2 regions of the Paenibacillus sp. FSL H7-0714 genome follow, and region 2 is predicted to be linked to the other one. Evidence: predicted binding sites of a transcription regulator. Region 2 holds the regulator's gene; the other holds the start of a gene.
What was found. The regulator CtsR, encoded in region 2, represses protease genes until heat stress. The targets are predictions, from matches to a motif close to ATGGTCAATAAAGGTCAAACA.

Region 1 (3,422 bases), 6.3 Mb from region 2:
GTTAAATGATTATTTAGGCTATAAAGTGGATTGGAGTCGGGGCTCTAGTAGGTTGAATGTGGTGAATAGATCACAGAATGCGTTGATAGTAACCACAGAGACCTATGCTAAGGATCGAAAAGAGGCTTTGATCCAGCTTGATTATCCGAAGTTTAGTGGATTAAGCAATTCCAATGCACAGCAGGCCATGAATGATATTTTGAAAGAAAGTGCCATGAAATTTGCTGCAAACGCAGAGAAGGATATCTCGAATCGATCCGGGTCAGAGCCTAAGTATACCTATGATATAGAATATATGGTGACCTACAATCAGGATGGTGTGATCAGCTTAGTGATGTCACAGTATAGCGATACGGGCGGCGCTCATGGTATGACCAATCGGGAGGCGTTTACCTTTTCGCTCAAGGATGGCAAACGTCTACTGTTGGGCGACCTGTTCGGAGCTAACCCAAACTACAAAAAAGAGTTGAATGCTAAGTTGAACAAGCTAGTAAAAGCGGAGGAAAGTTATTTGGGAGGATTCAACGGATTGAATACGGAAAAGTATTTTTATCTGAAGGATGATCAGGTCGTTCTGTTCTTCCAATTGTATGAATACACAGCTTATGCTGCGGGGTTCCCGGAATATCCCTTTACTTTCAAAGAACTGTTGCCGGAAGGCGGTAGCCCATTTACTGCTGTAAAATAAATAGAGAAGTCGTAACCGCTAGTGTCACCACTGGACATCTCCCCCTTACCAAAATGACCTCGAATTCATATGCTAAATGGAGTAACTAGTTTATGAACGGGGGAGAGCTATGAGCTATCAATACACTGCAATTGGCGATTCCTTGACGACTGGATTTGGCGCTCTGCCAGGTAACGGTTTTGTACCGGTGTACCGTAGAATGGCGGAAGGGAGACTGCGTTCTAATGTAGCCTCTACGAATTTGGGCGTGAATGGATTGACTACTTCTGAACTGGAACAGCGGCTACGGGGGAGTGCGATGACTCGCGAAGCCATTCGAGCAGCCGACATCATCACTCTATCCATCGGTGGCAACGATTTAATCCATGCTGCGAAGGCTGCAGCTAGACAACCTGAAAATTTATCTAAAGAGCTGCGAAGATCATTGCAAGAATGCAAACAAAATTTTGCTGCAATTATGAGTATCCTCTTCCAATTGAAGACGGGAACGCGTAGACCTTTTATCATTCGGATTGTGGGACTGTATAATCCTTATCCTCAGGTAGTGGGTGCTACAGAGTGGGTGCGGCAGTTTAACCGCTATGCCTCACAGTACAGTAGCCGAGTATGTGGGTTTGCTTCTATCTATAGTGAGTTTGCAGGAAATGAGAGAGGGCTATTATCGATTGACCACTTACATCCGAATGGCCGAGGCTACCGTGTGATTGCTGAGAAACTCGATGCGCTTGGATATGGCGGTTTGATTTAATTGAGATTCGTATGAAGTGATGGTCTGAAAAGTAAAGAGGCTGTGCGCTAACCATCAAGTGGATAGGGCACAGCCTCTTTGTGTTGTTTTATAGCTTACACACCGCTAGGCAGTGTTTTCTCGATGACTTTATCAACGATACCGTAAGTTGCCGCATCTGCAGCAGTCATGAAGTAATCACGATCTGTATCCTTCTCAATACGTTCTAGCGGTTGACCCGTACGTTCTGCAAGAATACGATTCAACTTATCACGCAATTTGAGGATACGGCGGGCACGGATTTCGATATCCGTTGCTTGACCTTGAGCACCACCCAGAGGTTGGTGAATCATGATCTCACTGTTAGGCAGTGCGAAGCGTTTGCCTTTAGCGCCAGCGTTAAGTAGGAAAGCTCCCATAGAAGCTGCCATACCCACACAGATGGTGGAAACGTCCGGTTTAATGTACTGCATTGTATCAAAAATAGCCATACCTGCAGTAATGGAACCGCCTGGGCTATTCACATAAAGGTGAATGTCCTTCTCCGGATCTTCGGCAGCCAAGAACAGCATTTGTGCGATGATAGAATTGGCTACCACGTCATTAACCTCCGTTCCAAGGAAAATGATGCGGTCCTTCAGCAGGCGGGAATAGATGTCATAAGCGCGCTCACCGCGGTTGCTCTGTTCTACTACCATAGGAATATAACTCACGTGGAAAACCTCCTTGATATTGGTTCTTCAAATGTATTCATTTTTACTCTTGCCGTATTACCCACATGATAAACAAATTCAAACAAAAAGTCAAAGAAAGTCAAACTTATATTCAAAAAAAAGAGCCGACACGCGGCTCTTTGGTTAAGTAGTAGTATAGGCACTACTAAATTATGTACAAAAGTGAAATTAATGGCGCGCCCGCCAAGAATCGAACTTGGATCTCAGGCTTCGGAGGCCTACGTCATATCCATTGGACCACGGGCGCAACAAAAATGATTATAATACAATTTCTGTGCAATTGCAATGGACAGGAAGAAACGACGCTGTCGTCCTTTATTGACGACAACCGTTTCTCGTAGAAATATAAGGATGATATATAACGTGAAACCTGTAATTTCTTATATTTTTAATAATACTGTACTCAGGCTCTATCCCTTGTCTTCAAGGTGGACAAGCGTACATTGTATTTCACTCAGCTAAAGAATCTGGATTGTTAATGACAGGTTTTTTGGAGCTGAACCTCTTTCCCAATCTTATAAATGTATAAGAAGACAAGCGCTTGAGAATTCTACTCTCGGAAGACTTGCACTTCGAGCAATATTTGGTTAGAATATGAGTGGGACTTAAAAAGTTTACCCGGGACATTTTGAGACCATGAACAAGGGAATAGAGGAAGACGAAGTTGCAGGAGTGAAAGTATGCGTAATTTATTAGATATCCAAAAGCAGCTTCTGCCTGATCTCATGGAAACCCTTAAGAGACGGTACACGATTCTTCATCAGATCATGCTGTCCGATATAATTGGGCGCAGAACGCTTGCCGCTTCGCTTGATATGACTGAGCGGGTACTGCGTGCCGAGACGGATCTTCTGAAATCGCAAGGGCTCATTGAGATCGAGAGTGTTGGCATGCGCATTAGCGCTGCTGGGCGTAGACTGCTTGATTTGCTAGAGCCGGTCGTTAAGAGCCTGTTTGGTCTGGATGAGCTGGAAGAGAAAATTCGGGCAACGTACGGTCTGGATAAAGTTATTGTGGTGCCGGGTGATTGTGAGTCATCGCCATTCACTAAACGTGAGCTTGGCCGAGCGGGTGCAAAAGCGCTGCTCAGTGTACTTCGTACAGATGATATAGTTGCTGTCACAGGTGGATCAACGCTTGCCGATATGGCTGATCAACTGACACCGCCGTTATCCCTTTCCTATAAGAACGCTTGGTTTGTTCCGGCGCGTGGTGGATTAGGAGAGAGTATGGAGATTCAAGCCAATACGATTGCCTCAACAATGGCAAAACG
Region 2 (3,422 bases):
AACTATTTTAACTTGGATGTGACAAGATTTCAAGACTATTTTTAAAACTGCATAGAGCTGTGGATAACTAAAAATAAAGTTATAAATAATGCGATAGATTAGCGCGCAATTGACGCTCTTGTTATACTTATCCTAAATAGTAATCTTATAAAGGATGAGGTGAGTTTGTGGTAATAAGACAGTTACGTTCAGAAGAATTCGATGCAAGCATGAACTTGTCAGAATATGCTTTTCAGTACAAGCTTCCTAGTGAAAAAAGGGCAAGTGCTAAGGAAAGATTCAAGGCTGAACAGGTATGGGGTGCTTTTGAGAACGGAACATTGGAAGCTAAATTGACGATTATACCTTTCCAAGTCTACATACAGGGCAGAGTGGTACCTATGGGTGGTATAGCAGGAGTGGCTACATGGCCAGAGAACCGCAGACAAGGACATGTGGCAAATCTATTGTCTCATGCGCTGCATACGATGAATGAGGCAGGTCAAACGCTCTCTTTTCTACACCCGTTCTTGATTCCGTTTTATCGTAAATTTGGCTGGGAGGTTTATTGTGAATATAAGAAATACTCTATTCCAGTAGCGAAGTTTCCCAAAAAGGTCGAAGTTGAGGGCAAGGTTAAACGGGATATAAAAGATATCGAAGTATTAGATAGCCTATACAATCGATTCGTTGTCAGATATAACGGGACACTTAAGCGCGATTTGGACTGGTGGGAGAACTCTGTTCTAGATGATGAAGGAAAGAGTGCAGTATTTTACTCCAAGAGTGGTGAACCAGAGGGATATGTGCTGTATAAGGTAGAGAACAGAGAACTGGTTATTGATGAATTTGTTTTTTTGAATGAACAAGCTCGGCAGGGGTTGTGGACATTTCTTGCGAACCATGATTCGATGGTGACCGGTGCATCCTTAAAGCTAGTGCCTTCGGATGACATGTTACCTTTCTTGCTGCCAGATCCACGTATAGGACAAGAGAATTATCCTTATTTTATGGGGCGGATTGTTAATGCCAAGTCATTCATTGAAACTTACGCCTTCAGAGGAAATAGTAGTCAAAAGAAGCAGCTAATATATATCGAAGATAAGTATGCACCTTGGAATGATGGGTTATGGGCATGGAATATCTCTAATGAGGGCTCGGCTACTTTGATACGAGTGGAAGGGGAACGGGCGGAAGCAGACTTGAGCTGTGATATAGGCACTTTGACGGCCTTGATGCTTGGATACAAACGACCAACAGAGATGGCTCGTTATGGAAGTGTCTCTGGCCACGCAGCAGCACTGGAATGGTTTGAAGAAATTATTCCACAAGCACAGACAGCTTTATTTGATCATTTTTAAAAATATAAGAAAGTATAAGTTTCACGCTATACATTATCCTTATATTTCTCGCATAAACGCTTATCGCCCTAATAAGGATACCGAAGGCGTTTATACTTGACAAAAATTAGGCTCTCCCCTTCGAAAGAAGTTGGGAGAGTTCTTTATTTCCGAATACATTCGCTGAAAAAAGTGAAAAATAAGAGAATCCACTTGGAATTAGCACAGAATATGTTATAATATTAAAAAGTCAAAGAAAGTCAAAGTCAACGAAGCATAATGACAGCGATCCGATCCTCTGAACACGTGGGATTATCCACAAATGTTTAAGTTCAATTAAAGACCATTGTCATTATGAATGCAAGTTGCAATCGGTATTATAAAGATTTAAGCACTGGAGGATGAGTGATGCGCAATATCTCTGATATTATCGAACAATATCTGAAGAATATTTTGCATGAAAGTCCCGAAGGTACGGTGGAAATCCAGCGAAATGACCTGGCGGACCAGTTCTCATGCGTACCGTCACAGATCAATTATGTCATCAGTACACGCTTTACTCTGGAAAAAGGTTATGTGGTGGAAAGTAAGCGTGGTGGCGGGGGATATATTCGTATTCAACGTTTTGAATTACCACCAAACGTGGCACTGCATGCCCATTTAAACCATACTATAGGTGGCGGGATTGATCAGAACGCTGCTGAAGGGCTGATTTATCAGCTGGAGGAAGCTGGTTTTCTAAGTAAGCGTGAAGCGTGCCTTATGCGCGCTGCTGTTTCTCGGGAATGCCTAACGGTTAAGATTCCATACCGGGATGAGATTCGTGCCAAGATTATGAAGGCGATGTTAATCTCTTTGTTAGGCAAATAATTGTCAACCATAAGGGAGGGGCTTTCGCTTATGCAATGCCAGGAATGTGGCGTCAAGCCGGCAACACTCCACTTCACTAAGATCGTGAATGGAGAGAAGACGGAGTTTCATATCTGCGAGAGCTGTGCACGGGAGAAGGGTGAACTCATTCCCGGAACGGCTGGAGGATTCTCCATCCACAGTCTGCTCTCAGGTCTGCTTGATCTTGAAGGTGCCGGCAAGGAGAAGTCGGCTGCAACGAAGACAACGCAGAGTCTGCAATGTGAGAATTGTGGGATGACGTACTCCCAGTTTAGTAAATTAGGCCGTTTTGGCTGTAGCTCCTGTTATGAATATTTTAACAGCGCACTGGACCCGCTTTTTAAGCGAGTGCACGGCAGTACTTCACATGTAGGTAAGATTCCGAAACGTGCAGGAGCTCAGATTGTGTTTAGACGCCAAATTGATGAACTCAAGCAGGAATTACAGCAAAGTATTACACAAGAAGAATTCGAGAAAGCAGCGGAGCTGCGAGATCAGATTCGTAAACTTGAAAAAGAAATAGCACAAGAGTAAAGTCTTTGATATATAGGGGGGATATGACATGTCAAGTCTCCGATTTACTGAACAAGCGCTTAGTGATTGGATGCGTTCTGGAGGTAGTCATTCTGAGATTGTAATTAGCAGTCGTATGCGTATTGCCCGTAATCTAGAGCATCTTCCGTTCCCAATGCTGGCTTCCTTAGAGCAATCGGAAGAAGTATTAGAGCTACTGGCTCCTGTGTTTCATGAGGAAGCAGCTGCAGATTTCGGATCTTTTCAACTCCTAAAGCTTGATGAAGTGAATGAACTGGACAAAAAGGTACTGGTTGAGAAGCATCTAATCAGTCCTAACTTGGCTAATGATTCGCGCAGTGCGGCTGTCTTATTAAATGAAGATGAGTCGGTCAGCATCATGATTAACGAAGAGGACCATCTGCGAATCCAATGTCTGTTTCCTGGTCTTCAGGTTAGAGAAGCATGGGATCGTGCGACGGCGATCGATGATATATTCGAGGCAGCTGTCAATTACGCTTTTGATGATAAAAGAGGATATTTGACTAGTTGTCCCACCAATGTTGGTACTGGGCTTCGTGCCTCGGTAATGCTGCATCTACCAGCGCTTGTAATGACTCATCAGATCAATCGCATATTGTCTGCAGTAAACCAAGTGGGATTGACTGTAAGAGGAATTTACGGTGAGGGTAGCGAAGC

Region 1: the regulator CtsR is predicted to act here: its motif matches at 2,215-2,235, upstream of clpP (ATP-dependent Clp endopeptidase proteolytic subunit ClpP).

The regions. Positions count from the first base shown of each region.
Region 1 covers NZ_JBBOPT010000001.1:182,800-186,221, forward strand. Annotated here, with positions in the region: gene NST34_RS00895 (PdaC/SigV domain-containing protein) at 1-688, shown strand, start outside; gene NST34_RS00900 (GDSL-type esterase/lipase family protein) at 798-1,436, shown strand; gene clpP (ATP-dependent Clp endopeptidase proteolytic subunit ClpP) at 1,532-2,128, opposite strand; tRNA gene NST34_RS00910 (tRNA-Arg) at 2,322-2,396, opposite strand; gene NST34_RS00915 (sugar-binding transcriptional regulator) at 2,830-3,422, shown strand, end outside.
Region 2 covers NZ_JBBOPT010000001.1:6,469,389-6,472,810, reverse strand. Annotated here, with positions in the region: gene NST34_RS29250 (GNAT family N-acetyltransferase) at 168-1,340, shown strand; gene NST34_RS29245 (CtsR family transcriptional regulator) at 1,728-2,189, shown strand; gene NST34_RS29240 (UvrB/UvrC motif-containing protein) at 2,220-2,744, shown strand; gene NST34_RS29235 (protein arginine kinase) at 2,773-3,422, shown strand, end outside.